2 regions of the Pseudomonas sp. WOUb67 genome follow, and region 1 is predicted to be linked to the other one. Evidence: predicted binding sites of a transcription regulator. Region 1 holds the regulator's gene; the other holds the start of a gene.
The links. The regulator FliA, encoded in region 1, starts transcription of late flagellar genes. The targets are predictions, from matches to a motif close to CTAAAGTTTNNNNNNNNNNNGCCGNTAA.
Positions count from the first base shown of each region.

Region 1 (13,625 bases):
GTTGCCCGAATTCGACCCGTTGAGCCTGCGCGGCATGCTGCTGTGCGCCGAACAGATCATTGTCGGTGCGCTGTTCGGCCTGGCCTTGCAGTTGCTGTTCCAGGCGTTTGTGGTTGCCGGGCAGATCGTCGCGGTGCAGATGGGTATGGCCTTCGCCTCGATGGTCGACCCGGCCAACGGTGTAAACGTCACGGTGATCAGCCAGTTCCTGACCATGCTGGTGAGCGTGCTGTTCCTGCTGATGAACGGCCACCTGGTGGTGTTCGAGGTGCTGACCGAAAGCTTCACCACCTTGCCGGTCGGCAATGCGCTGGTGGTCAACCAGTTCTGGGAGCTGGTCGGGCGAGTGGGCTGGATGTTTGCGGCCGGCCTGCTGCTGATCCTGCCGGTAGTCGCCGCCTTGCTCGTGGTGAACATTGCCTTTGGCGTAATGACCCGGGCCGCGCCACAGCTGAATATTTTCTCCATTGGCCTGCCGCTGACCCTGGTCCTGGGCATGCTCATTTTCTGGGTTGGTCTGGCCGATGTGCTGTCCCACTATCAGGCATTGGCCAGCGAAGCGCTGCAATGGCTGCGTGAACTGGCGAGGGCGCGCTGAGCATGGCAGAAAGCGAGAGCGGTCAGGACAAGACAGAAGACCCCACCGAGAAGCGCAAGCGCGATGCCCGCGAGAAAGGCGAGATCGCACGCTCCAAGGAGCTGAACACGGTGGCGGTGACCCTGGCGGGCGCGGGCGGCCTGTTGGCATTCGGCGGCCATATGGCCGAGACGTTGCTGAGCATCATGCGCATGAACTTCAGCCTGACCCGCGACATCATTGTCGACGAGCGGGCCATGGGTGCCTTCCTGCTGGTGTCGGGCAAGATGGCGATATGGGCGGTGCAGCCGGTGCTGATTTTGCTGTTCGTGATTTCTTTCGTCGCGCCCATTGCCCTCAGCGGCTTCCTGTTCTCTGGCAGCTTGCTGCAGCCTAAATTCAGCCGCATGAACCCGCTGTCGGGGATCAAGCGCATGTTCTCGGTGAATGGCTTGACCGAGCTGCTCAAGGCGCTGGCCAAGTTCTTCGTGATCCTGGTAGTGGCGGTGGTGGTGTTGATCAACGACCGCCAGGCCTTGTTGTCGATCGCCAACGAGCCGCTGGAGCAGGCGATCATTCACAGCCTGCAGGTAGTGGGCTGGAGTGCGTTGTGGATGTCGGCCGGGCTGCTGTTGATCGCGGCGGCGGACGTGCCCATCCAGCTGTACCAGACGCACAAGAAAATGAAGATGACCAAGCAGGAAGTGCGCGACGAGTACAAGGACAGCGAGGGCAAGCCCGAGGTCAAGCAACGCATTCGCCAGCTGCAGCGCGAGATGTCGCAGCGGCGCATGATGGCGGCGGTGCCGCAGGCCGATGTGATCATCACCAACCCGACGCACTATGCGGTGGCCCTGCAGTACGACCCGGAGAAGGGCGGGGCGGCGCCGTTGCTGCTGGCCAAGGGCACCGACTTCATGGCCTTGAAGATTCGCGAGATTGGCGTGGAGCACAAGATCCAGATCCTCGAATCGCCGGCGCTGGCGCGGGCGATCTACTACTCCACCGAGCCTGAGCAGGAAATCCCCGCCGGCTTGTACCTGGCCGTGGCGCAGGTGCTGGCCTATGTGTTCCAGATCCGCCAGTACCGCGCTGGCAGGGGCAAGCGGCCAGAGCCATTGAAAGAAGACCTGCCGATCCCGCCGGACCTGCGCCGCGACAGTTGACCTTGCATCAAGGCGGCTGGCCTCTTCGCGGGTAAACCCGCTCCCACAGGGGCGTCACAAATTTCAAACCCTGTGCAGTACCTGTGGGAGCGGGTTTACCCGCGAAGAGGCCGGCACAGGCAACATAAATCATCTGCCGAGCAAAGTTGGAAGGCTTCTTGCAAAGCCACGCCCAGGCGCCCCCTGGGCGTCAAAGTTTTGCATCAAGAGGACTCGCGGTGGATCGCACTCAGTTAATCAGCAACGCCCGCAACAACCTGGCCGGTCTCGGCCGGGGCAACCTGGGCGTGCCGCTGCTGCTGCTGGTGATGTTGGCAATGATGATGTTGCCGATACCGCCGTTCCTGCTCGACGTGTTCTTCACCTTCAACATCGCCTTGTCGATCGTGGTGCTGCTGGTCTGCGTGTACGCCCTGCGCCCGCTGGACTTCGCCGCCTTCCCCACCATCCTGCTGGTGGCCACGCTGCTGCGTCTGGCCCTGAACGTGGCGTCCACCCGCGTGGTCATGCTGCATGGCCAGGAGGGCCACGGCGCTGCCGGTAAGGTGATCCAGGCCTTCGGTGAGGTAGTGATCGGCGGCAACTACGTGGTCGGTGGCGTGGTGTTTGCCATCCTCATGATCATCAACTTCGTGGTGGTGACCAAGGGTGCCGGGCGTATTTCCGAGGTGAGCGCGCGTTTCACCCTCGACGCCATGCCCGGCAAGCAGATGGCCATCGACGCCGACCTCAACGCCGGCCTGATCGACCAGGCCCAGGCCAAGCACCGCCGTGCCGAGGTGGCGCAGGAGGCCGAGTTCTATGGCTCGATGGACGGTGCCAGCAAGTTCGTCCGCGGTGACGCCATCGCCGGCCTGCTGATCCTGTTCATCAACCTGATCGGCGGCATGCTGATCGGCATGCTGCAGCACGGCATGAGCTTCGGCGATGCCGGCAGGGTGTACGCCTTGCTGACCATTGGTGACGGTTTGGTGGCGCAATTGCCATCACTGCTGCTGTCCACCGCCGCCGCGATCATGGTCACCCGCGCCTCGGGCTCCGAGGACATGGGCAAGCTGATCAACCGGCAGATGTTCGATTCGCCCAAGGCCCTGGCGGTATCCGGCGGGCTGATGATCGTCATGGGGCTGGTGCCGGGCATGCCCCACGTGGCCTTCCTCAGCCTTGGCCTGATGGCCTGTGGCGGCGCCTACCTGGTGTGGAAGAAGCAGCACAAGGTCAAGCTGGAGGCGCAGCAAGAGGCGCAGCGCCAGCAAGACCTGTTGCCCTCGCCGCAGCGCGCGCTCGATACCAAGGAGCTGGGCTGGGACGACGTGACGCCCATCGACATGATCGGCCTGGAAGTCGGTTACCGGCTGATCCCGCTGGTCGACCGCAACCAGGGCGGCCAGTTGCTGGCGCGGATCAAGGGGGTGCGCAAGAAGCTGTCCCAGGACCTGGGTTTCCTCATGCCCACCGTGCACATTCGCGACAACCTCGACCTGCAGCCCAGCGCCTATCGCCTGACCCTGATGGGGGTGATCCTCGCCGAAGCAGAGATTTACCCGGACCGGGAGCTGGCGATCAACCCCGGGCAAGTGTTCGGCACCCTGAACGGCATTGCCGCGCGCGACCCGGCGTTTGGCCTGGAGGCGGTGTGGATCGACGTCGGCCAGCGTTCCCAGGCTCAGTCGCTGGGCTACACCGTGGTCGACGCAAGCACCGTGGTGGCCACCCACCTCAACCAGATCCTGCAGAAGCACTGCCACGAGCTGATTGGCCACGAAGAGGTTCAGCAACTGCTGCAGGTGCTGTCCAAGGCATCGCCTAAACTTGCAGAAGAGCTGGTGCCGGGTGTCATTTCCTTGTCGGGCCTGCTGAAGGTGCTGCAAGCGTTGTTGTCGGAACAGGTGCCGGTGCGCGATATTCGCAGTATTGCCGAAGCCATCGCGAACAACGCCGGCAAGAGTCAAGATACCGCCGCGCTGGTGGCGGCTGTACGCGTCGGATTGTGTCGCGCCATCGTGCAAAGCATTGTCGGCGTTGAGTCTGAGCTGCCAGTGATTACCCTGGAGCCAAGGTTGGAACAGATTTTGCTCAATAGTCTGCAAAGGGCCGGGCAGGGTCAGGAAGATGGTGTTCTTCTGGAACCGAGCATGGCCGAGAAGCTGCAACGTTCGCTGATCGAAGCGGCCCAGCGCCAGGAAATGCAGGGCCAACCGGCCATACTGCTGGTCGCCGGCCCGATCCGCGCCATGCTGTCGCGTTTCGGTCGCCTGGCTGTACCGAATTTGCATGTTCTGGCGTATCAGGAAATACCTGACAACAAGCAAGTCACCATCGTTGCCACCGTGGGCCCTAACGGCTGAGGTAGTGGATAATGCAAGTTAAGCGATTTTTCGCCGCCGATATGCGTCAGGCCATGAAACTGGTCCGTGACGAGCTGGGCGCCGATGCCGCGATCATTGGCAACCGCCGCATTGCCGGTGGTGTCGAACTGACGGCCGCGCTGGACTACAAGCTGTCCGCCCTGGCCCCGCGCGTGCCCAACGCCGAGCTGGAAGAAGAGCTGCGCAAGACCCATACGCGCATCGCCACTGCCCAGGCCGAGCTGGACCACCGCCAGGACAGCAGCGACAACAACCGCCAATTGTTTGCCGGGCAGTCGCTGACGGCCGCCGAGCCGTTGATCGAGCCGCACGTCGATGCCCCTGAGGCTGTCGCTGCCCCTGCTGCGGCGCCGGTCGACCCGCGCCTGTTCGATGCCATGCGCTCCGAGCTGTCGGGCCTGCGCGAGCTGCTGGAAGTGCAGCTCGGTTCGCTGGCCTGGAGCCAGCTGCAGGGCAGCAAGCCGCAGCAGGCCAACCTCTGGCGCCGCCTGCAGCGCATTGGCCTGTCCGGGCCTATCGCCCGTGAGCTGCTGGACCTGACCACCGAGATCGAAGAGCCTCGCCAGGCCTGGCGCATGCTGTTGGCGCACCTGGCGCGGATGATCGAAATTCCTGAAATCGAACCGATCGAAGAGGGTGGGGTAATTGCCATGGTCGGCCCGGCCGGCATGGGCAAGACCACCACCCTGGCCAAGCTGGCTGCCCGCTACGTGCTCAAGTACGGCGCGCAGAACCTGGCGCTGGTGAGCATGGACAGCTTCCGTATCGGTGCCCAGGAGCAGCTCAAGACCCTGGGCCGCATCCTCAACGTGCCAGTGACCTACGTCGACCCGGGCCAGTCGTTGGCTGCGGCGCTGGAGCCACTGCTGCGCAAGCGCGTCGTGCTGATCGATACCGCCGGCCTGCAGGCCAGCGACCCGGCACTGCGCATGCAGCTGGAAACCCTGGCCGGGCGTGGCATTGCCGCGAAGAATTACCTGGTACTGGCTACCACCAGCCAGAAACAGGTGCTGACCGCCGCCTACCACAGCTACAAGCGTTGTGGCCTGGCCGGTTGCATCCTGACCAAACTGGATGAAACGGCGAGCCTCGGCGATGTGCTGAGCCTTGCCATCAGTCATGAACTGCCCGTGGCCTACCTCACCGATGGCCCGCGCATTCCTGACGACCTGCACCTGCCGCGTGGTCACCAGCTGGTGTCCCGTGCGGTGAATGTGCAGCTGCAGGACGAGCCCAGCGAAGAGGCCATGGCCGACATGTTCGCTGATCTCTATCACAACCCCCGGCGAGCGGGTTGACCATGAAGCGTGTGCAAAGTAGCTATGCCAAGGGGTACGCAGAATTGCCCCACGTGTGGCCTGAGTCCCAGCGAGACAAGGTAAAGAACAGACATGGGTAGCATGCATCCCGTACAGGTGATCGCCGTGACCGGTGGCAAAGGTGGCGTCGGCAAGACTAACGTTTCAGTGAACTTGTCCCTGGCGCTGGCCGAGCTTGGCCGCAGGGTCATGCTGCTGGACGCCGACCTGGGCCTGGCCAACGTCGACGTGTTGCTGGGCCTTACCCCCAAACGTACCCTGGCCGATGTCATCGAGGGGCGCTGCGAGCTGCGTGACGTGATGCTGCAAGGCCCTGGCGGTGTGCGCATCGTGCCGGCGGCCTCGGGCACCCAGAGCATGGTGCACCTGGCCCCGGCCCAGCATGCCGGGCTGATCCAGGCGTTCAGCGAAATCGGCGACAACCTCGACGTGCTGGTGATCGACACTGCGGCGGGTATCGGTGAGTCGGTGGTCAGCTTCGTTCGCGCCGCCCAGGAAGTGCTGCTGGTGGTGTGTGACGAGCCCACCTCGATCACCGATGCCTACGCCCTGATCAAACTGCTCAACCGCGACTACGGGATGAATCGTTTCCGTGTGCTGGCCAACATGGCGCAGAGCCCGCAGGAAGGGCGCAACCTGTTCGCCAAGCTGACCAAGGTCACCGACCGCTTCCTCGACGTTGCCCTGCAGTACGTGGGCGCCGTGCCGTACGACGAATGCGTGCGCAAGGCGGTGCAGAAGCAGCGCGCCGTCTACGAAGCCTTCCCGCGTTCCAAATGCGCGCTGGCCTTCAAGGCGATTGCCCAGAAGGTCGACAGCTGGCCGCTGCCGGCCAACCCGCGCGGGCACCTGGAGTTCTTTGTCGAGCGTCTGGTGCAACCCACCAGCGCGGGACCCGTGCTATGAACGCCAGCGGCTTCAAGATGTACAGCCGGGCGGCGAAAGACGCCCAGTACGAGCTTATCGAACGCTACGCCCCGCTGGTGAAGCGCATTGCCTACCACCTGTTGGCGCGCTTGCCGGCCAACGTGCAGGTCGAGGACCTGATCCAGGCCGGCATGATCGGCCTGCTTGAAGTGGCCAACAAGTATGACGCCAGCAAAGGCGCCAGCTTTGAAACCTATGCTGGCATCCGCATCCGCGGGGCCATGCTCGACGAGGTGCGCAAGGGCGACTGGGCACCGCGTTCGGTGCACCGTAATACCCGCATGGTCAGTGACGCAATGCGTGCCGTTGAAGCCAGAACAGGCCGGGACGCTAAAGATCATGAAGTTGCTGCCGAACTCCAATTGAGTCTCGACGATTACTACGGGATCTTGAACGATACCTTGGGCAGCCGCCTGTTCAGCTTTGACGACCTGTTGCAGGACGGCGAGCACGAAGGGCTGCATGAGGATGGCGCCAGTGGCCATGTCGAACCTGCGCGTGGCCTGGAGGACGAACGCTTCCAGGCTGCCCTGACCGAGGCCATTGCCAACCTGCCGGAGCGTGAGCGCCTGGTACTGGCGCTGTACTACGACGAAGAGTTGAACCTCAAGGAAATCGGCGAGGTGCTTGGGGTCAGCGAGTCGCGGGTCAGCCAGTTGCACAGCCAGTGCGCCGCGCGCCTGCGTAGCCGCCTGGGGGAATGGCGGGCACGTTGAGCCCGGTGTCGTTGCAGGCGTTTTCCACGTGCTTTTTCCACGTTGTACCGAATTGAATGAGTGCGTGCCCGGTAGACCGGGCGCGTTTGAGACTGCTTGGAGGTCTAATTGGACAAGAACATGAAAATCCTCATCGTTGACGACTTTTCGACGATGCGGCGGATCATCAAGAACCTGTTGCGTGACCTGGGCTTCACCAACACCGAAGAAGCCGACGATGGCACTACGGCGCTGCCGATGCTGGAAAACGGCCACTACGATTTCCTGGTGACTGACTGGAACATGCCCGGCATGTCCGGCATCGACCTGCTGCGTAAAGTGCGAGCCAGTGAAAAGCTGAAAACCATGCCGGTACTGATGGTAACTGCCGAGGCCAAGCGCGACCAGATCATCGAAGCGGCCCAGGCCGGCGTCAATGGCTATGTGGTCAAGCCGTTCACCGCTCAGGTGCTCAAAGAAAAGATCGAGAAGATCTTCGAACGCGTCAACGGCTGAGTCACGTCAGGGGGCGCGCCATGGATTCATCACAAACGTCTTTGGGGGAGTTCGAATCGACCCTGAAGAAGCATGCCCAGGAGTTGGTCGAAAGCCTGGAGCGGGGCCGTTTCGGCGAGGCGGTACAGCTGATTCACGAGCTGAACCAGACCCGCGACCGCGGCCTGTACCAGGAAGTTGGCAAGCTGACCCGCGAGTTGCACAGCGCGATCGTCAGCTTCCAGATCGACCCGACCATACCGCAGGCCGAGGAGGTGTCGCAGATTACCGACGCTACCGAGCGCCTGTCGTACGTGGTCAAGCTGACCGAGGGCGCGGCCAACCGCACCATGGACCTGGTCGAGGAAAGCACCCCGGTGCTAAACGACCTGGCCAGCGAAGCCAAGGCCCTGAGCACCGATTGGCAGCGCTTCATGCGCCGCGAAGTGGCTGCGCCGGAGTTCCGCGACCTGGTCAAGCGCGTCGACAGTTTCCTGACGCACAGCGCTGAAGGTAACCGCAAGGTTGCCGGGCATCTCAACGACATTCTGCTGGCTCAGGACTATCAGGACCTGACCGGCCAGGTGATCAAGCGCGTCACCAGCCTGGTGACCGAGGTGGAAAGCAACCTGCTCAAACTGGTGCTGATGGCCAGCCAGGTCGACCGCTTTGCCGGTATCCAGCATGACCACGATCAACTGCGCGCAGAAAAAGATGCAGAAAAACATCCGACTCGGGGTGAAGGTCCGCAGATTCATGCCGATAAGCGTGAAGACGTTGTGTCCGGTCAGGACGATGTCGATGATTTGCTGTCCAGCCTGGGTTTTTAAGGAGCACGTTTGATGAGCTTCGGCGCCGATGAAGAAATCCTCCAGGATTTCCTGGTAGAAGCCGGCGAAATACTTGAGCAACTGTCCGAGCAACTGGTCGAGCTGGAAAGCCGACCTGACGATGCCGACCTGCTCAATGCGATCTTTCGCGGTTTCCACACTGTAAAAGGGGGCGCCGGCTTCCTCCAGCTGAACGAGCTGGTGGAGTGCTGCCATATCGCCGAGAACGTGTTCGACATCCTGCGCAAAGGTGAGCGCCGGGTCGATGCGGAACTGATGGACGTGGTGCTTGAGGCACTGGATACGGTCAACAGCATGTTTGGCCAGGTGCGCGAGCGCGCCGACGTCACCCCGGCCACCCCCGAGTTGCTGGCGGCTTTGTCGCGCCTGGCCGAACCCGGTGGTGCCGAGGTTGCTGAAGCGCCTGCGGCACCGGTAGCCGAGGCGCAGGTTGCAGCCGTGGCCCCTGCCGATGACCAGGACATCACCGACAGCGAGTTTGAGCAGTTGCTCGATTCGCTCGATGCGGTCAAGGCGCAAGCCGCGGTCGACGAGCAGATGCAGGGCGAGACCATCAGTGGCGCAGGTGACGAAATCACCGACGCCGAGTTCGAGTCGCTGCTTGACCAGTTGCACGGCAAAGGCCAGTTCAGTGTCGAAGCTGCGGTACAGCCGGTTGCCGCGCCTGCAGAAGCAGTAAGCGACGAAATTACCGACGAAGAATTCGAATCGTTGCTCGACCAGTTGCATGGCAAGGGCACGTTCCAGGCCGATGTCTTGCCTGCCGTCAAAGCACCGGCGCCGGTCGCGGTTGACAACAGCGCCGCTGGCGACGAAATCAGCGAGCACGAGTTCGAGGCCTTGCTGGACCAGTTGCACGGCAAGGGCAAGTTTGGTGGTGATGTTGCTGCGGTCGAGGCCCCGGCTGCAGCCAAGGTGCAAGCGCCTGCCCAGGCCAAGGCCGACAGCCAGCCGGTGGCCAAGCCAGCCGTTGCTGCGCCTGCACCTGCCGCCGCCAGCAAGCCTGCGCCGGCCCCTCGTGCGCCGGCGCCGGCTGCCGAGAAGCATGCCGTCAGCGAAGCGGAAACCACCGTTCGCGTCGACACCGCGCGCCTGGACGAGATCATGAACATGGTCGGTGAACTGGTGCTGGTGCGTAACCGCCTGGTGCGCCTGGGCCTGAACAGCGGTGACGAGGCCATGTCCAAGGCCGTGTCCAACCTCGACGTGGTCACGGCCGACCTGCAGACGGCGGTGATGAAAACCCGCATGCAGCCGATCAAGAAAGTGTTCGGCCGCTTCCCGCGGCTGGTACGCGACCTTGCCCGCCAGCTGAAGAAAGAGATCAACCTGGAACTGGTCGGCGAAGAAACCGACCTGGACAAGAACCTGGTCGAGGCCCTGGCCGACCCGTTGGTGCACCTGGTGCGCAACGCCGTCGACCATGGTGTCGAGATGCCCGATGAGCGTGAAGCGTCGGGCAAGGCCCGCACCGGCCGCGTGGTGCTGTCGGCCGAGCAGGAAGGGGACCACATCCTGTTGTCGATTTCTGACGACGGCAAGGGCATGGACCCGAACATCCTGCGCGCCAAGGCCGTGGAAAAAGGCCTGATGGACAAGGATGCCGCTGATCGCCTGAGCGAATCGGACTGCTACAACCTGATCTTCGCCCCGGGCTTCTCGACCAAGACCGAGATTTCCGATGTGTCTGGCCGTGGCGTGGGCATGGATGTGGTGAAAACCAAGATCTCCCAGCTCAACGGCTCGATCAACATCTACTCGGCCAAGGGCCAGGGCTCGAAGATCGTCATCAAGGTGCCGCTGACCCTGGCGATCATGCCCACCCTGATGGTGATGCTGGGCAACCAGGCGTTCGCCTTCCCGCTGGTCAACGTCAACGAGATCTTCCACCTCGACCTATCGCGCACCAACGTGGTCGACGGGCAGGAAGTGGTGATCGTACGTGACAAGGCGCTGCCGCTGTTCTACCTCAAGCGCTGGCTGGTACAGGGCCAGGTGCACGAAGAGCAGCACGAGGGTCATGTCGTGATCCTGTCGGTCGGCACGCAACGCATCGGCTTTGTCGTCGATCAACTGGTTGGCCAGGAAGAAGTGGTAATCAAGCCGCTGGGCAAGATGCTGCAGGGCACCCCGGGCATGTCCGGGGCCACCATCACCGGTGACGGTCGCATTGCGTTGATTCTCGACGTCCCGAGCATGCTCAAGCGTTACGCCGCGCGGCGTATTTGATTTCGGTGGCGGACCCTGGCGGGTCGCGCCGCCTAATGGAGTGTTTATGGCAGTCAAGGTCCTGGTGGTGGATGATTCCGGTTTCTTCCGCCGCCGTGTCTCGGAAATCCTCTCCGCGGATCCAACGATCCAGGTGGTAGGTACCGCGACCAATGGCAAGGAAGCAATCGACCAGGCGCTGGCGCTCAAGCCCGATGTCATCACCATGGACTACGAAATGCCCATGATGGACGGCATCACCGCGGTGCGGCACATCATGCAGCGCTGCCCGACGCCGGTATTGATGTTTTCCTCGCTGACCCACGAAGGCGCGCGCGTCACCCTCGACGCGCTGGATGCTGGTGCGGTGGATTACCTGCCGAAAAACTTCGAGGACATCTCGCGCAACCCCGACAAGGTCAAGCAGATGCTATGCGAGAAGGTGCATACCATTTCGCGCAGCAACCGCCGCCTCGCCAGCTATGCCAGGCCGGCTCCGGTCGCCGCGCCTGTGCCGGCCAGCAGCCCTGCGCCCGCCAGCAGCTTCGCCAGCCCGGCGCCGGCCCGCCCTGCGGCGCCTGCCCGTGCAGCGGCCCCGGCCCCGGCGGCGTCACACTCGCCAGCCCCCAAGCGCAAGCCCTACAAGCTGGTGGCCATCGGCACCTCCACGGGCGGCCCGGTGGCCCTGCAGCGGGTATTGACCCAGCTGCCGGCCAATTTCCCGGCGCCGATCGTGCTGATCCAGCACATGCCGGCGGCGTTCACCAAGGCTTTTGCCGAACGCCTGGACAAGCTGTGCCGCATCAACGTGAAGGAGGCCGAGGACGGTGACATGCTGCGCCCAGGCCTGGCCCTGCTGGCCCCCGGTGGCAAGCAGATGATGATCGACGGCCGTGGCACGGTGAAGATCCTGCCCGGTGACGAGCGCCTGAACTACAAGCCGTGCGTGGACATCACCTTCGGTTCGGCAGCCAAGTCGTACGGTGACAAGGTGCTGTCGGTGGTGCTCACCGGCATGGGCGCCGACGGCCGCGAAGGTGCGCGCCTGCTCAAGCAGGGCGGCAGCACCGTGTGGGCCCAGGATGAAGCCAGCTGTGTGATCTATGGCATGCCCATGGCCATCGTCAAGGCCAACCTGGCTGACGCGGTGTACAGCCTGGACGAAATCGGCAAGCACCTGGTGGAGGCCTGCGTCTGATGGACGTCCTCAGCCTGATCGGCCTGATTCTCGCCTTTGTCGCCATCGTCGGTGGCAACTTCCTTGAAGGCGGCCATGCCGGTGCCCTGGTCAACGGCCCGGCGGCGCTGATCGTGCTGGGTGGCACCCTGGCGGCTGCCTTGTTGCAGTCGCCGCTGTCCTCCTTCAAGCGCGCCTTGCAGATTCTGCGCTGGATCCTGTTCCCGCCGCGGGTCGACCTGGCGGGTGGCATCGACCGTGTGGTGAACTGGAGCCTGACCGCGCGCAAGGAAGGCCTGCTGGGCCTGGAAGGTGTGGCCGATGCCGAGCCCGACCCGTATGCGCGCAAGGGCCTGCAGTTGCTGGTGGACGGTGCCGAACCGGAAGCCATCCGCAGCATCCTTGAAGTCGACTTCCTGACCCAGGAAAGCCGTGATATCCAGGCGGCCAAGGTGTTCGAGAGCATGGGCGGCTATGCGCCGACCATCGGCATCATTGGTGCGGTGATGGGCCTGATCCACGTGATGGGCAACCTGGCCGACCCCTCGCAGCTGGGCAACGGCATTGCTGTGGCCTTTGTCGCCACCATCTACGGCGTGGCCAGCGCCAACCTGATCCTGCTGCCCATCGCCAACAAGCTCAAGGCCAACGTCATGCGTCAATCGCGCTACCGCGAGATGCTGCTCGAAGGCTTGCTGTCGATTGCCGAGGGTGAGAACCCGCGCTCGATCGAGTTGAAGCTGCAAGGCTTCATGGAGTAACCCATGCGTCGCCGTCGTCATACCGAGGAACACGAAAACCACGAACGCTGGCTGGTGTCGTACGCCGACTTCATCACCTTGCTGTTCGCCTTTTTCGTGGTGATGTACTCGATTTCCTCGATCAACGAGGGCAAGTACAAGGTCATTTCCCAAGCCTTGCTCGGGGTGTTCAACGACCCTGAGCGCAGCATGAAACCGATCCCCATCGGTGATGAACAGCCGTTGAGCGTGCGCCCGGCAGAGCCGCTGGTGAAGGACAGCGAGCAGACCGAAGCCGGCCTGGCAGCGACCAATGTCGACCCGCTGAAAACCATCAGCGATGACGTGCGCGATGCCTTCGGCGACCTGATCAACAGCAACCAGATGACCGTGCGCGGCAACGAGTTGTGGATCGAGATCGAGCTGAGTTCGTCGTTGCTGTTCGGCAGTGGCGATGCCATGCCCAGCGACAAGGCATTTGCCATCATCGACAAGGTGGCCAGCATCCTCAAGCCGTTCGCCAACCCGGTGCATGTCGAAGGCTTCACCGACAACCTGCCGATCCGCACGGCGCAGTACCCGACCAACTGGGAGCTGTCGTCGGCGCGGGCGGCGAGCATCGTGCGCCTGCTGGCCATGGAAGGGGTCAACCCGGCGCGCATGGCCTCGGTGGGTTATGGCGAGTACCAGCCGGTGGCCGGCAATGACACCGCTGAAGGCCGCGCGCGTAACAGGCGGGTGGTGCTGGTGATTTCGCGCAACCTCGAAGTGCGCCGCAGCCTGACCGGCTCGGGCAGTGCCCATGCCACGCCGGATGCTGCGTTGCGCCGGGCTGGCACACAAAGTGCACCTACAACGCCAGCAACGGTGGCGGGGCAGTGATCCGTCAATTCCCCGTCGCTGCATTGCATTGGAAGTGACTCCGTCCCCTGTGGGAGCGGGCATGCCCGCGAAGCAGGCGACCCGGTGAATGGCACCGGCTGCGCCGGTGTTCGCGGGCTAGCCCGCTCCCACAGGGATCGTGCCGGCGCTTGGATAGTTGTTTCTACAGTGTCCCTGCCAAATCAATAGATAGAGTTTGCTTGATGAGAGTCTGGGCAG
Region 1 is NZ_CP170112.1:2,469,506-2,483,130, forward strand. Features, by position in the region: gene fliR (flagellar biosynthetic protein FliR) at 1-598, shown strand, start outside; gene flhB (flagellar biosynthesis protein FlhB) at 601-1,743, shown strand; gene flhA (flagellar biosynthesis protein FlhA) at 1,962-4,091, shown strand; gene flhF (flagellar biosynthesis protein FlhF) at 4,103-5,410, shown strand; gene fleN (flagellar synthesis regulator FleN) at 5,504-6,337, shown strand; gene fliA (RNA polymerase sigma factor FliA) at 6,334-7,074, shown strand; gene ABOC32_RS11280 (chemotaxis response regulator CheY) at 7,195-7,569, shown strand; gene ABOC32_RS11285 (protein phosphatase CheZ) at 7,590-8,378, shown strand; gene ABOC32_RS11290 (chemotaxis protein CheA) at 8,391-10,628, shown strand; gene ABOC32_RS11295 (protein-glutamate methylesterase/protein-glutamine glutaminase) at 10,675-11,805, shown strand; gene ABOC32_RS11300 (flagellar motor protein) at 11,805-12,545, shown strand; gene motD (flagellar motor protein MotD) at 12,549-13,406, shown strand; gene ABOC32_RS11310 (ParA family protein) at 13,610-13,625, shown strand, end outside.

Region 2 (5,963 bases), 470 kb from region 1:
CGGGAGGCTTTGCGGCCTGGCAGTCAGTTAAGACCTTGCCGCTGCGCCAGTTCGATCAGGTCAACCAGCGACCGCGCATTGAGCTTGAGCAATAGCCGGGACTTGTAGGTACTGACCGTCTTGTTGCTGAGGAACATGCTGTCGGCAATTTCCTTGTTCGAGCGCCCCCGCGCCAGCTGCTGCAACACGGTCATCTCGCGCGCCGAAAGACGGTTGACCATATCCGTCTCGCTCCCCCCTCCCCGGCCACGCGATGCATGCAGGGCCTGGTTGGGGAAGTAGCTGTACCCTGACAACACGGCCTTGATGGCACTCAGCAATTCCGTGAGCTCCTGCTGCTTGCACACGTAACCCGATGCCCCCGCCTGCATGCAGCGCATCGAGAAGTTGCCGGGCGCCTGCGACGTCAGTACCAGGACTTTGCTGCCCGGGCTGAACGTTGCCATGCGCGCGATCACTTCCAGGCCATCCAGCCTGGGGATGCCAATATCGAGTACCACGATATCCGGCAGGTGTTGCCGTGTGAGTTGCAGTGCAGCCACCCCGTTGTCGGTTTCCGCCACCACGTCATACCCATGCCGCTCCATCAGCATGCGCACGGCCAGGCGTATGACCGGATGATCATCCACGATAAGCACTTTATTCATGCGATATCCATTGATTCATTGTTTTTGCTTTGGCACGCCACGATAACCGACAGGGCGCCCGATGGCGCGGCGAATTCCCAGCGAAACTGATGAGCAGATGAAACTTACAGCACTTACAGAAATTTCCTACAAATAACTACTCCAGTTGTAACAACTAAATTCTTTATTACCAAACTTACGGTACCACCCGCCCGTAGTTTCGCACCAGTTGAAAAACTGACGCCCACTTGAAGAAAGATCCAATTCAAACAAGGTGAAAAATCACGGCGACCAGGGTGTCTGGCGATTACTCCTCACCCGGAAATCCGTCCAGCCTTTAGTTGATCCCAACAGTCAGGTATAGATGGGCAAAACCGCTGGAGACGGCCCAAATGACCCAAGCACAACCTGTCGGCCCGCTGACGATCATTGCCATCTTCGCGGGGATTATCGAAGCCTCCGCCCTCGCCACATTGCCGTTTCTCAGCGAGGCCAGCCAAAGACTCTACACCTGGTTTCTGGTAGGTTTCCCGTTCTTTCTCACAGCACTCTTCTTCCTGACGCTCAATTTCAACTACAAGTCGTTCTACAGCCCATCGCCCGGCATAACCGCGGATGACAACACGCCGAGCCCGAACAACCTGGCCACTCCTGCCATGGCCAACGATCCCCACGAAGCGGCCAAAGGCGAACCCGTCACGTTCATGTTTTCCGGCCCCGACGCCAACCGCATGATGGAGCAGCAACTGCTGTCTGCACTTGCCCACCCCCCCGTACCCGCGCGCACCTGGCGCTTTTGCAATCTGGATAGGCGTCAATGTGCGCAACTTTCGATCAGCGCACTTGAGGGCAACATGGTGAACGACGAGCGCTGAACCCACGGACTTTTCTGCACCCATAAAAAAACCCCGGCCTGAGCCGGGGTTTTCAGGACACCTGCCAGCAATCAGAGCAGCGAGCGGCCCTTGTTGGCAGCAATGCGCATGCGCAGTGCGTTCAGCTTGATGAAGCCGGCAGCGTCCGCCTGGTTGTAGGCGCCGCCATCTTCCTCGAAGGTCGCGATGTTGGCATCGAACAGCGAGTCGTCCGACTGGCGGCCGACAACGGTGACGTTGCCCTTGTACAGCTTCAGGCGTACCACGCCGTTCACGTTGACCTGCGAAGCGTCGATCATCTGTTGCAGCATCAGGCGCTCCGGGCTCCACCAGTAGCCGGTATAGATCAGGCTGGCGTACTTCGGCATCAGCTCATCTTTCAGGTGAGCGACTTCGCGGTCCAGGGTGATCGACTCGATGGCACGGTGGGCCTTGAGCATGATGGTGCCGCCCGGGGTCTCGTAGCAGCCACGCGACTTCATGCCTACGTAACGGTTCTCGACGATGTCCAGACGGCCGATGCCGTTGGCACCACCGATACGGTTCAGGTCAGCCAGGACGGTAGCCGGGGTCTTGTCGACGCCGTCGATGGCAACGATGTCGCCGTTGCGGTAGGTCAGCTCGATGTAGGTCGCCTGGTCCGGGGCGTTCTCAGGCGAGACGCTCCATTTCCACATGTCCTCTTCGTGCTCGGTCCAGGTATCTTCCAGGACACCGCCTTCGTAGGAAATGTGCAGCAGGTTGGCATCCATCGAGTACGGCGATTTCTTCTTGCCGTGACGCTCGATCGGGATACCGTGCTTTTCGGCGTAGTCCATCAGTTTTTCGCGGGACAGCAGGTCCCACTCACGCCACGGGGCGATGACCTTGACGCCTGGTTTGAGGGCGTAGGCACCCAGCTCGAAACGCACCTGGTCGTTGCCTTTGCCGGTGGCGCCATGGGAAATGGCGTCAGCGCCGGTTTCGTTGGCGATTTCGATCAGGCGCTTGGCGATCAGCGGGCGGGCGATGGAAGTACCCAGCAGGTACTCGCCTTCGTAGACGGTGTTGGCGCGGAACATCGGGAACACGAAATCACGCACGAATTCTTCGCGCAGGTCGTCGATGTAGATCTCTTTAACACCCATTGCCTGGGCCTTGGCACGGGCCGGTTCGACCTCTTCGCCCTGACCCAGGTCAGCGGTGAAGGTCACCACTTCGCAGTTGTAGGTATCCTGCAGCCACTTGAGAATCACCGAAGTATCAAGGCCGCCGGAATACGCCAGTACGACCTTTTTTACGTCCGCCATGCCATCACTCCACGGGGTTGTACGGAAAGGGATCGATTCTAACGGCCTTGCGGATAAATTTACAGTGGGGCGACAGCTTCTGACGACAAAGCGACAGGAACTGTCGGAAGGGCGACGGGTGCATGCCTCAACATCTCTAGCGCCTATGAGATCGAGCGCCGCCCGCGCGGCGCTTCGCAGCACAAGGCTGCTCCTACATCTGTTTCGGGCCAGTGACGCCTGCACCAGCGCGCGCGAACGCCTTGTATGTTGGACACGTTATTGAGGTGAGCACCTAGGGGCCGCGCGCCTAGGGCTCAGGAATAATTGGCCGGAAACAGATGTAGGAGCAGCCTTGTGCTGCGAAGCGCCGCGCGGGCGGCGCTCGATTTCACAGGCGCTGAAAATGTTGTGGCAAACACCTGGAACAACACCGATCTCAGGGCGCCTTCGCCCCCGGCGCGGCAGCAGCCGGGCTGGCGGGGGCTGGGGCTGGGGCCGGAGCAGCAGGCGCCGCTGGCTCAACCGGTTTCTCCACGGGTTTCACCACCACCGTAATCTGGTCCAGCTCGATATTCACCCGCCGATTACGCGCCCGGTTGGCAGCACTGTTGTTCTTCACCAACGGGTACTGCTCACCATGGAAGCGCACGATGATCTGGTCTTCCGCCACCCCATGGGCCTTGAAGTAGTCAGCCACCGCCAGCGCGCGACGACGCGACAGGTCACGATTGGTCAGGCGGTTGCCACTGTTGTCGGAGTGGCCGTCGAGTTCGATATGGTTCACCGTCGGGTCGGCTTTCATGTAATCCAGGATCACATCCAGCCGTGCACGCGCCGACGCGTCCAGATCGGTGCCGCCCCCCGGGAAGCCCACCTGCGTCTGGCGCACCTGATCGAAATTCATCGGCAGCAGCTTGCCGGCACAGGCCAGGTAGTCGCTGTAGGCCTTGGCGAAGCTGACCGGCAGCACGCGCACTTCCATCGCCCTGCCGGCCTCACCGCCGTAATTGCGCACCACGGTGCTGCGCCCGTCGAGCAGGCCGTTTATCAGGCGGCTGGCCTGGCCCTGGGAGGAGCTGAACAGCACACCGGTGCGGGCCATGCGCACGCTGCCCAGGTTGATATCACCCCGCCCAGGCTGCCACGGCGCCGCAGCCGCCAGCAGGCTGGCTGTCCCTGCACCCAGCACGTTGCTGTCCGAGCGCAGCTGGAACACCGGTTGTTCACCTGCCCGGCGCACGAACTCGCCGCTGCCAAAACCTTCTATCGGCTGGATCAGACGGCACTCGAACTGGTCACCCTCGACCTTCCAGGCAATGTTCTCCATGCGCGTCTGGAAAGTCAGTGCGCCGGCCGGCAGGCTGGCGAACAGGGTCAACAGGGTTAGGTAACGCTGGCGCACGGGCGGCTCCACAAATTCTGACGGCTTACCTGCAGGCTATCGGACGCCGGCCGGAAAACTTGATAGCCGTGCTCGCCCCAGGGTTTTCCGGTAGCATTGGGGCTTGAGTTCGACCCGCCTGGAATCCCCAATGTCCGATCGCCTGACCCTCCTGCGCCCCGACGACTGGCACATCCATCTGCGCGATGGTGCCGTCCTGCCCCACACCGTTGGCGACGTGGCGCGCACTTTTGCCCGTGCCATCATCATGCCCAACCTGGTTCCTCCGGTGCGTAATGCCGACGAGGCCGGCGCCTACCGTGAGCGCATCCTTGCCGCCCGCCCTGCCGGCAGCCGCTTCGAGCCGCTGATGGTGCTGTACCTCACCGACCGCACCAGCCCCGAAGACATTCGCGCGGCCAAGGCCAGCGGCATCGTGTACGCCGCAAAACTGTACCCGGCCGGCGCCACCACCAACTCCGATTCGGGCGTGACCAGCATCGACAAGATCTTCCCGGCCATCGAGGCGCTGGCGGACGTCGGCATGCCACTGCTGGTGCACGGCGAAGTGACCCGTAGCGAGATCGACGTGTTCGACCGCGAGAAGCGCTTCATCGACGAGCACATGCGTCGTCTGGTCGAGCGTTTCCCCACGCTGAAAGTGGTGTTCGAGCACATCACCACCAGCGATGCCGCGCAGTTCGTCACCGAGGCTTCGGCCAACGTCGGCGCGACCATCACCGCGCAGCACCTGCTGTACAACCGCAACCACATGCTGGTCGGCGGCATTCGCCCGCACTTCTACTGCCTGCCGATCCTCAAGCGCAACACCCACCAGGTGGCGCTGCTGGACGCGGCCACCAGCGGTAACCCGAAGTTCTTCCTGGGCACCGACTCGGCGCCGCACGCCCGTCACGCCAAGGAAAACGCCTGCGGGTGCGCCGGTTGCTACACCGCCTATGCGGCCATCGAGATGTACGCCGAAGCGTTCGAGCAGCGCAACGCGCTGGACAAGCTGGAAGGCTTTGCCAGCCTGCACGGCCCGGCCTTCTATGGCCTGCCGGCGAACACCGACACCATTACCCTGGTGCGTGAAGAATGGACCGCCCCGGACAGCCTGCCGTTTGGCGAGCAGACCGTAATCCCGCTGCGCGCCGGTGAAAAACTGCGCTGGCGCCTGCTGGAGGAAAACGCGTGAGCGAAGAACTCTACGAAGACGACATGGACACCCAGGGCAGCAGCGGTTCGCGCCACCCGATGGCCGAGCGCTTCCGCGGCTACCTGCCGGTAGTGGTGGATGTGGAGACAGGTGGTTTCAACAGCGCCACCGATGCCCTGCTGGAAATTGCCGCCGTCACTATCGGCATGGACGAGAAGGGCTTCCTGTTCCCCGAGCACACCTACTTCCACCGGGTAGAGCCGTTCGAGGGCGCCAATATCGAAGCCGCCGCGCTGGAGTTCACCGGCATCAAGCTGGACCACCCGCTGCGCATGGCCGTCAGCGAGGAAAGCGCACTGACCGACATCTTCCGCGGCATTCGCAAGGCGCTCAAGGCCAATGGCTGCAAGCGGGCGATCCTGGTCGGCCACAACAGCAGCTTCGACCTGGGCTTCCTCAATGCGGCGGTGGCGCGCAACGACCTGAAGCGCAACCCGTTCCACCCGTTCTCGAGCTTTGACACCGCGACCCTCGCAGGCCTGGCGTATGGCCAGACCGTACTGGCGCGTGCCTGCCAGAGTGCAGACATCGACTTCGACGGGCGTGAGGCGCACTCGGCGCGTTATGACACCGAGAAGACGGCCGAGCTGT
Region 2 is NZ_CP170112.1:2,003,794-2,009,756, reverse strand. Features, by position in the region: gene ABOC32_RS09010 (response regulator transcription factor) at 24-647, opposite strand; gene ABOC32_RS09005 (hypothetical protein) at 1,019-1,501, shown strand; gene ABOC32_RS09000 (argininosuccinate synthase) at 1,573-2,790, opposite strand; gene ABOC32_RS08995 (flagellar protein MotY) at 3,209-4,174, opposite strand; gene pyrC (dihydroorotase) at 4,305-5,351, shown strand; gene rnt (ribonuclease T) at 5,375-5,963, shown strand, end outside.
Region 2: a site for FliA is predicted at 4,211-4,238, ahead of ABOC32_RS08995 (flagellar protein MotY). Genes of this name have one in related genera too.